DNA from 3 places in the Rhizobium sp. SRI_017 genome. Region 1 is predicted to be linked to each of the others. Evidence: riboswitches for the same ligand, from Rfam matches in the RefSeq annotation. Region 1 holds a riboswitch; each other region holds the start of a gene.

Region 1 (3,271 bases):
TCGCCAACGTCGCCAAGCGTCGTATCGAGGAGCTGAATGCCTCGGCGCAGACGACAAACAGCGACGAAACCGCCGCCGTGGCTGATACGACGAAGAATGTGACCGAAGGCGACGGCACCAAGGACCTCGAAATGTGGCGCCAGGTTTCCAAGTCCGGCAAGCTCGAGGACTATAAGAAGTATCTCAAGGATTTCCCGCAGGGGAAATTCGCCAAGGTTGCCAAGACCCGCATCGAGAACCTGACCGCGACGGCTCCGGCCGACGACCAGCAGGACACGGATGTCGCGATCAAGAAGACGCAGAATACCGCGCCGGCTGATGATGCGCAGGATGGGGCCCAAGATCAGGCTCAAGATCAGGCTCAGTCCGATGACGCGCAGGATCAGACCGAGGACCAGGCACAGTCCGACGAGACGCCAGCCGATGCAGCGAACAGCACCGAGACGGCGCAGACCAACGACCAGGGACAGGGCGCCGACTGGGAGCAGGAATATGCCCTCTGGAAGGCCGCTTCCGACGGCAATACGGTCACGGAATACGAGGCCTATATAAAAGTCTATCCGAACGGCAAGTTCGCCGCGATCGCCCAGGCGCGTATTGCCCAGCTCGCTGCCGCCGAGACGCCGGATCCGACGATTTCGGAAGGCGACCAGCAGGACACGGCAACCAAGAACGACGGCAAGCGCCAGAAGAACAACAACCAGAGCGATGACCAGCAGGCTAGCCAGGAGGTCGAGCAGCAGCCTAGCGACGATCAGGCCCAGCAGGACGTAGACCAGGGCGGCCCCGAGGAACAGCAGGCCAATTCCAATATGGGCGGCCTGAAGACGAAGCAGAACCAGAACGCTCAGGACCAGCAGCAGACGGAGTTCACCGAGGGCTCGGAGGACGTCGAGGATGCAACGCTTGACAAGGAAACGAGGGCGGAAATCCAGGGTCGCCTAAGCTCGCTCGGCTACGACACCCAGGGCGCCGATGGCGTGTTCGGCAATCGCAGCCGCGACGCGATCGCCTCCTGGCAGCAGGACAACGGTGCGCCGGTCACCGGCTACCTCTCCGAAGACCAGACGGAGGCGATCTTCGCTGCTTCGGCTGCGACCTATGCGGGCTGGCTCGCGAGTCGCGTGCCGGTCCGGGTCCATCGCGTACGTCCGCGTACCGAGTGGGTGCTGGTCCGTCCGCGCAACAAGGTGCTGATCGTCAAACGTCGTCCGGCGGTTGTTGTGGTCAAGCCCTTCAAGAACCGGTTCAAGAATCGCGTGAAAGTCAAGGTGCGGTTCAACGGCGGTTGCCGCAAGAAGCGCCGTTGCTGATCGGGTTTCATTGCCATTCGACGGGGCGCTTCGGCGCCCCGTTTTGATTCCTGGATGGCGCAAACGGACAAGGCGGGCGTCGATATGTCGATTGACTTGGTTCGGCGGTGGTTCTAATGATCGATAACGTTTGGTTCCCAGCGGGTGTAAGCCCAAGGGATCAAAAGGGAATGGGAGGAATGGACCCAATCAGGGCGTTTTCATCCCGGCCGACCCCGCGACTGTAGAGCGGATAAGCAGAAGCCCGGCGGTTTTTTCGCGCTGGCATCGTGAGCCAGGACATCGTGTCCGGCGCGGTGTGAGACGGAAGAGCCGAAAAGTCACTGAAGCGGCCATTGCGGCAACACGGGGCGGGACGCCTCTTTACTCTACGAATCGTCCCCCACGCGCAAAGGCCAGCAAGCTTCGGGAAGGCGAGGGCGATGCGATGGCGTGGCGACACGCCGTTACCCGCGAGCCAGGAGACCTGCCAAACGAAACGGGGGCGCTTCCGCGCCAAAGGTCTTCATTGCCAGCAGCACGGAGGTTGTCATGGCTCATTCTGCAGTTTCTACCAAATCTACTACTCTGGCCGGTTCTCTTTCGGATCGTCTCGTCGCGGGCGTTCTTGCGCTCATGCTCGGTTCGTTCCTGATCTTCGGCGCTGGCTTTGCGCATTCGTCCGTGCTGCATGATACCGCGCACGACGTTCGCCACGCCAATGGCTTCCCCTGCCACTAAAAGGGGGCTCCCATGATCGTCAAATATCTCCTGGCTGCGCTTGTGGCCGGGCTGATCGCTGGTGCGCTCCAGACCGTGGTGCAGCACGCGAAGGTCATTCCGCTCATTCTCGAAGCCGAGAAATATGAGGGCGAAGCGCCGGCGGCCCATGAGCATACGAGTGGCCTCCAGCTTTCCATCGCGACTGCTGCGCAAGCGCAGCAGTCAAAGACTGAGGCCACGACCGCAGCACCTGCCGCTGCCGCCGAGGAAGAAGAGGGCGGCATGCTGTTCGGCGTCGGCCGTACTACCGGCACGCTGATGGCCAATCTTGTTGCCGGCGCCGGCTTTTCGCTGCTGCTAATGGCTGCCGTCGTCGTAACCGGCCGCTCGCTGACGCTCGCCAACGGCGCACTGTGGGGTGCGGCGGCGTGGCTCACTTTCCACCTGATGCCGTCTGTCGGACTGCCGCCGGAGCTTCCGGGCTTCCCGGCAGCAGAGCTGTTCGACCGGCAGGCCTGGTGGATCGGGACGGTGATTGCGACCGCCGCTTCGCTCTATCTCATCGTGCTCCGCAAGGAGCCTGTGGCGAAGGCGGCGGGTGTCGTGCTGATGCTGGTGCCGCATGTGATCGGCGCACCGCAGCCGACCGATATCACCAGCAACGTGCCGGCCATTCTGGCCGCCGAATTTGCGGTCGCGACGCTGTCGGCCGGGCTGCTGTTCTGGATTGTGCTGGGGCTCGCGATGGGCGCCATCAATGACCGCTGGGTCAAGACGGCCTGATATGACAACTGCTCCGTCTGGTGCCGTCCTCGTGCTCGGCGGGGCGCGTTCCGGCAAATCCGCCTTTGCCGAGAGGCTGGTCGCCGAGACCGGCCTCTCGCGCCATTATCTGGCAACCGGCCGCGCCTGGGATGAGGAGATGCGCGAGCGCATCACACGTCATCAGGCGGACCGCGGCGAGGGCTGGCAGACGCATGAGGAGCCGGTCGATCTCGTCGGACGGCTTGAAGCGCTCGATGATCCGGCCCATGTGATACTGGTCGATTGCTTGACGCTCTGGGTCACCAACCTGATGATGGAAGAGCGGGTGATGGCCGAGGAATTCGCGCGGCTTGCTGCGCATTTGCCCCGGGCGCGCGCCAAGCTCGTCCTGGTTTCCAATGAAGTCGGACTGGGTATTGTACCGGAGAACCGCATGGCGCGGGATTTTCGCGATCATTCCGGCCGGCTTCACCAGGCGGTCGCGGCAAGCG
Region 2 (3,271 bases), on a different contig from region 1:
AGCATTCCAGCATCGCCATTACGGTCGGCTCGCCATGCGGCACTTTCACCGGATGGCCGGCCCGGGCTGTCTCGACGATGCAGGCGGATCGGGCGGGATCGACGACGGTGAAGACCGGCCGCTTGTTGCCGAGCGCAATGGCGAGGTGTCCGGCGGCCGCGGCGGCAATGCCGCCGACGCCCGATTGCACGAAGACATGGGTCGGCGGCGCAGGCAGCGCACGCAGCGCCTCGCGGATGATCGCTGTGTAGCCCTGCATCACAAGGCCGGGGATCCGCTCATAACCAGGCCAGGACGTATCGGAGACGATGGTCCAGCCCTTCTCCCCGGCGACGCGTGCTGCCTCGCGCACCGAGTCGTCATAGGTCCCGGCGACGCGAATCATCTCTGCACCATAGCGGCCGATCGCGGCGACCCGCTCGTCGCTGACCCCGCCATGCACGAAGATTGCGGCCTTGGCGCCGACCAGTTGCGCGCCTTGCGCGACCGATCGCCCGTGATTGCCGTCGGTGGCGCAGGCGAAGGTCATGGCCTTGGCGATCGCCCGGATCTCCGGCGCGGAGAGTTCCGAGATATCGACGTTTCGGCCAAGCCTTCGCCCCGCCTCCTCCAGCACCAGCCGGATCACGGCATAGGAACCGCCCAGCGCCTTGAAACTGCCGAGCCCGAGCCGCCGGCCCTCGTCCTTGATGTGGATGGAGGCGACACCGATGCTCCGGGCCAGTGCAGGCAGGCCATGCAGCGGCGTCTCGGCATGGGTGTCGCGGAAACCGAGATAGCGCTCGACCTCCTTGGCGGCGGTGCTGCCGAGCGTTTCAGCGTCTTCCGGTGTCAGCGGCTTGCGATAGTCGGGGTTGGTGTTGCGCAGGAACATGATCGTCTCCTCTGATGTCCCTGAATATTATTGCAGGCGAGGCAAGATTTGCGCTCTATATTGGTCGTCACCATGCAAGTTTGTTTCGTGGATCGCCGCTCATGCGCAAGTTCGAGCTATCAGTCGCCCTCGATGAATTCGACCGCAAGATTCTCGCGATCCTGCAGCAGGACAACATGACGCCGCAGCGGACGATCGGCGAGGCGGTCAATCTCTCCGCTCCCGCGGTCCAGCGCCGGATCAAGCGGCTGACGGAGACCGGCGTCATCCAGGCCAATGTCGCGATCGTCGATCCTGAAGCCGTGGGCCAATCGATCACCATCTTCGTCGAGATCGAGGTCTTCAGCGAAACCGCGGAACAGATCGAGAGCGCCAAACGCGAATTCGCGAACACGCCCGAGATCCAGCAATGCTACTATGTCACCGGCGAGGCCGACTTCATCCTCGTCATCACAGTGCCCACCATGGCCGATTATGAAGTGCTCACCCGCCGCCTGTTCTTCGGCAACAATAATGTGAAGCGCTTCCGCACCTTCGTCGCCATGGATCGCGTCAAGATCGGGCTCGGCCTGCCGATCTAGCGCTTCTTTTTTGAACAGTTCGAAATTTTGTTTCCACACCGCCATGGCGATGTCGCAGATGATGTCGCCATGTCGCAATGACTATGGTTCAATTCCCCTCGTAAGGTGCCGGCCGCTTCGAGAGATGTGAGCCGGAGAATTGGGAAGCCGGTGGGATGCCGGCGCTGCCCCCGCAACGGTAGCGAAGTCAAAGCGCGATGGGAGTCCACTGGGCGTAATGCTTGGGAAGGAGTCGCGACGGGCCGGTCCGCATAGCTACGGACCTGCCGCTTCGAAGCCCGGAAACCAGCCTTGCCTATTGATACTCGACTGATCGCGGTGGGCGGTCGCGGGGCGGATGACCATTGCGACACGGGCGGAGACCCGGTTGCGCGATGTTCCATGCTCCCCCGAACCCTTTGGACCAGTCCCCTGGAAACGAGGACCGAAATGGATATTCGCGCAGATATGCTTAGCCGGCTGAACAACCGCAAACCCGGTTACAGCCTCGACCAGCCCTTCTATATCGATCCGGCTTTCCACCAGCTCGATCTCGAGCATATCTGGTACAAGGACTGGCTGTTCGTCGCCCACGATTGCGAAATCCCGAATGCCGGCAACTACACGACCGTTGAGGTCGGCGCCTATTCCGTCGTCCTCGTCCGCGGCCATGACGGCAAGATCAACGCGCTGCACAATTCCTGCCGCCATCGCGGCTCCCGCGTCTGCCAGGAACATCGCGGCAATGCCGCCAAGCTCGTCTGTCCTTATCACCAGTGGACCTACGATCTCGACGGCTCGCTGCTTTTCGCGCGCCAGATGGGCGACAATTTCGATGTGTCCGGCTTCAGCCTGAAGCCGGTCGCCTGCGAGAGCGCCGGCGGCTACATCTTCATCTGCCTTGCCGACGAACCGATGGATTTCGCGCCCTTCCGGGCGATGATGGAGCCCTATTTCCTGCCGCACCGCCTGCGCGACGCCAAGATCGCCTATGAGAGCACGATCATCGAGAAGGGCAACTGGAAGCTCGTCTGGGAAAACAACCGCGAATGCTACCATTGCGCCGGCAACCATCCGGAACTTTGCAAGACTTTCCCGGAAGCGCCGAGCGTAACCGGCGTGAACGGTGCTGCCGAGGATCCTGAAATCGCCGCGCATTGGGAAAAATGCGAGGCCGTCGGCCTGCCGAGCGCCTTCGTGATGGACGACGAGGGCCAGTTCCGCACCACCCGCGTGCCGTTGCTGCGCGACGCGATCAGCTACACGATCTCCGGCCGCAAGGCGGTGCAGATGCGCCTGTCGGACAATGTCAACATGGACCGCATCGGCACGCTGCTGCTGTTCCACTATCCGACGACCTGGAACCACGTGCTCTCCGACCACGCCATCACCTTCCGGGTGATGCCGCTCAGCGCAACCGAGACTGCGGTGACGACCAAATGGCTGGTCCACAAGGACGCCGTCGAGGGCATCGATTATCGCCTCGACGAACTCATCCATGTCTGGACCGAGACAAACGACCAGGACCGCCAGATCGTCGAGGAGAATGCCCGCGGCATCCATTCCCCGGCTTACCAGCCCGGCCCCTATTCGGAGATCCATGAAGGCGGTGTCGCCCAGTTCGTCGACTGGTATTCGAATTTCATGCAGGAACGCCTGACCGGCCAGAGCCGGCCGGCGCTGCGTTCCGTCGCCTGATCCGGAGACCGATGACATGAACATGATGGTGACGGGTCCAACGCTTGCCGGTCCAACGCTGGCCGGCACAGTGCCCGCGGCGCTGCCGCTCGACGAGATGAAGCCGTGGAATTCGGCGCGGCAGATGCTGGTCTGCACC
Region 3 (3,271 bases), on a different contig from region 1:
GGGTGGCACTTTCCGTGACGACGCTCGACAGGAAGCTTGCCCGGCTGATGGAGCCGCGTGCTTCCACGCCGTCGAGGCGACTGGAGGCGCTCAAGGCACTCGGCGAAGCCGGTGTGCCGACGGCGATCCTCGCCTCGCCGATGATCCCGGCGCTCAACGACCACGAGCTCGAACGCATCCTCGATGCAGGCTCCGCGGCAGGCGTGAAGGAGGCGAGCTATATCCTGCTCCGCCTGCCGCTCGAAGTGAGCCCCCTCTTCCGCGACTGGTTGCTCAGGCACTACCCGGATCGCTACCGCCATGTGATGAGCCTGATCCGCTCGATGCGCGGCGGCAAGGACTACGATGCCGAGTTCGGCAAACGTATGAAGGGCGCAGGCCCCTATGCCTGGCAGATCGCCCGGCGCTTCGAGCTCGCTGCCAAGAAGTACGGCTTGACGCGCCGGTCGATCTCTTTGAATTCGAATCTCTTCGTGCCGCCCAGCGGCCATGGGGTCCAGCTCTCGCTGCTCTAGGCAGCCTTCGCTTTCGGCCGGGCTTGGCCCACTGCCCGCACGGGCCTGGCTGAATATGCACGATCGGGTTCTCCGCCAGTTCCCGATCGTGTCGAGCATGTTGAAACAACATGCTCGTGGTCCCGGTGCGCCGCCCTCGCGCCGGGACTTGCAGGGAATCGGATGAGATGCGAACTATCCCCCATGGCTCGACGTCCTTCATCCGGTTCCCTTCCCCTGCTCGAAGAGGAAATCGTCCCGACATTCCGCTTCGAGAAGGGGCTGATGCGCGATGGCTTCATGCCGGTCGCAGGCGTCGATGAAGCCGGACGCGGCCCGCTGGCCGGACCTGTGGTCGCCAGCGCCGTGATCCTCGATCCTAAGCGCATTCCGAAGGGGCTCAACGATTCCAAGCAACTGACGGCCGCACGGCGCGAGGAACTCTATGAGGAGATCCTGGCAACCGCGGAAGTCTCCATCGCTTCGCTCAGCCACACATCGATCGACCGCTTTAATATTCTCCGCGCTTCGCTCGAAGCCATGCGCCGCGCTGTCGCATCCCTGCCCAGGACCGCGCGTTTCGTGCTAGTGGACGGACGCGACGTACCGGCGGGCCTGTCATGCCACGCCAAGGCACTGATCAAGGGAGATGCACGGTCCTTTTCCATCGCCGCCGCCTCGATCGTGGCCAAGGTAACGCGCGACCGGATGATGTGCGCGGCCGGTATCAGCTATCCGCAATATGGGTTCGAGACCCATGCCGGCTATGCGACCGAGGTGCATCGGACCGCGATATCAGCACATGGACCATGTGCCATTCATCGGATGACGTTCAGTCCATTCAAGCCAATTTCCTAAGGAATTCATGGGATTGCCCCTCACCCTGGCCCTCTCCCCGCAGGCGGGGCGAGGGGACGCTAGAGACGCCGACGGTGCCACAGGTCCCTTCTCCCCGTCAAAACGGGGAGAAGGTGCCGACAGGCGGATGAGGGGCAGCGACAAACGACGTCGCCGCCGCACATTGCAAACGTGTGCGAAAATTGCTCAAACACCCTCGTCCGGTGCCCCTAGCGGGAGAATCGGGAAGCCGGTGTCAATCCGGCGCGTGCCCAACGCTGTGAGGGGGATGGAGTCGTCAGGTGCCACTGGGAGACCGGGAAGGCGGCGAAGCCAGTTGAACCCAAGCCAGAAGACCGGCCGGACACGATAGCTTCAAGGGCGAGGACGGCCCGGCGAGTGCCAGACCATGTGGGGGTACACATGCAGGCCGAACCGTCGCGCCATCAGGAGCAACTCCAGGAAAAGTGTGAAGCGGTTTTCCGTCCGGAGTTGCGCAACAGCTCAATCTCACAAGCGGGACCATTCTCCGAAGCCGAACGCGCTGCCGTCTATCGCGCCATCCACAGTCGCCGCGATGTGCGGAATGAATTCCTGCCGGATGCGATCCCGGTTGCCCTGCTGAGGCGGCTGCTGGAGGCCGCGCACGCGGCGCCATCGGTCGGCTACATGCAGCCCTGGAACTTCATCCTGATCCGCGAGGAGGAGAACCGGCGTGCGGTGCATCGCATCTTCCACGAGGCCAATGTCGAAGCCGCGGATAAACTGACAGGCGAGGTGAAGCTCAAATATATGAGCCTGAAGCTCGAAGGCATCCTCAAGGCACCGCTCAACATCTGCATTACTTGCGACCGCAAGCGCGGCGGTGACTTCGTGCTGGGGCGCACACACAATCCGGCGATGGATCTCTATTCGACTGTCTGCGCGGTGCAGAATTTCTGGCTCGCCGCCCGGGCCGAGGGCGTCGGCGTCGGCTGGGTATCGATCTTCGACCATGACCGGCTCTCTCGCCATCTCGGCCTGCCGGAGAGCGTCGAGATCATCGCCTATCTCTGCGTCGGCTATGTCGACCAACTCTATGTCCGGCCGGAACTGGCGGTGAAGGGATGGCGGGAGAAGCTGTCGCTCGACAAGCTGATCTATGAGGAGCGCTGGCCCGAGCATTCGCATGTTCTGGACTTCTATCGCGAGATCGAATGCCGGCGGCAGGCAGGCTAGTCTTTGAAGGAAGAGACGTGCGGCGCCCCCTCCCCTGACGTCGTCCTCGGGCTTGTCCCGAGGATCCGGGACGGAGCTTTATGCTCCGAGTCTCACGGCACTGCAGGGAAAACGCAAATCCTCGGGACAAGCCCGAGGATGACGTTCTGGATGCTGGCCGGCCAAACGAAAAGGCCCCGCCAGTGGCAGAGCCTTGAACTCGTCGAGAAGAACAGGCTCAGTTCAGCCGGCTCTTCACTTCGTTGACCGAATTCTTGAACAGCGTCGCGTCGGTGGCAACGTCGACCTTCGAAGCGATCAGCCTCTCGGCAGCGGCGATGGCGAGATCGACGGCAGCGGCGCGGACGGCGTTGACGGCGTCGGTTTCAGCGGCCTTGATCTTCTGCTCGGAGAGCGCGGTGCGGCGGGTGACATATTCTTCCGTCTTCGCCTTGGCGTCGGCGGCCATGGCGGAAGCCTCGCGCTTGGCGGCGGCGAGAATATGCTCGGCCTCCGCTTCGGCGTCCTTGCGCTTCTTCTGGTATTCGGCGAGCAGCGATTGAGCCTCTTCGCGGAGGTTCTTCGCGGCGTCGAGTTCAGCCTTGATCTTCGCAGCGCGATCGTCGAGGCTCTTGCCGATAATCTTCGGGGCGCCCATGTAGATCACCAACGCGAGGAAGAGAACCAGGGCGACCTGAGACCAAAGCTGGGCCCATGCAGTTGCGTCCATCGTGGATTCTCCT

The links. A riboswitch is a leader RNA that binds a small molecule or an ion and turns the genes downstream of it on or off. The one in region 1 is predicted to bind cobalamin.
Region 2: linked by a shared signal. The riboswitch ahead of AC2YI2_RS23595 (aromatic ring-hydroxylating oxygenase subunit alpha) and the one ahead of AC2YI2_RS08835 (CbtB domain-containing protein) in region 1 are both predicted to bind cobalamin.
Region 3: linked by a shared signal. The riboswitch ahead of bluB (5,6-dimethylbenzimidazole synthase) and the one ahead of AC2YI2_RS08835 (CbtB domain-containing protein) in region 1 are both predicted to bind cobalamin.

Annotation. Positions count from the first base shown of each region.
Region 1 covers NZ_JBYCZP010000003.1:232,130-235,400, forward strand. The annotation lists gene AC2YI2_RS08830 (peptidoglycan-binding domain-containing protein) at 1-1,313, shown strand, start outside; cobalamin riboswitch at 1,428-1,801, shown strand; gene AC2YI2_RS08835 (CbtB domain-containing protein) at 1,845-2,033, shown strand; gene AC2YI2_RS08840 (CbtA family protein) at 2,046-2,798, shown strand; gene cobU (bifunctional adenosylcobinamide kinase/adenosylcobinamide-phosphate guanylyltransferase) at 2,800-3,271, shown strand, end outside.
Region 2 covers NZ_JBYCZP010000012.1:65,740-69,010, reverse strand. The annotation lists gene AC2YI2_RS23605 (diaminopropionate ammonia-lyase) at 1-874, opposite strand, end outside; gene AC2YI2_RS23600 (Lrp/AsnC family transcriptional regulator) at 976-1,455, shown strand; cobalamin riboswitch at 1,542-1,763, shown strand; gene AC2YI2_RS23595 (aromatic ring-hydroxylating oxygenase subunit alpha) at 1,885-3,132, shown strand; gene AC2YI2_RS23590 (FAD-binding oxidoreductase) at 3,230-3,271, shown strand, end outside.
Region 3 covers NZ_JBYCZP010000001.1:104,165-107,435, forward strand. The annotation lists gene AC2YI2_RS00545 (PA0069 family radical SAM protein) at 1-515, shown strand, start outside; gene rnhB (ribonuclease HII) at 699-1,352, shown strand; cobalamin riboswitch at 1,537-1,710, shown strand; gene bluB (5,6-dimethylbenzimidazole synthase) at 1,755-2,549, shown strand; gene AC2YI2_RS00560 (F0F1 ATP synthase subunit B) at 2,767-3,258, opposite strand; gene AC2YI2_RS00565 (F0F1 ATP synthase subunit B) at 3,271-3,271, opposite strand, start outside.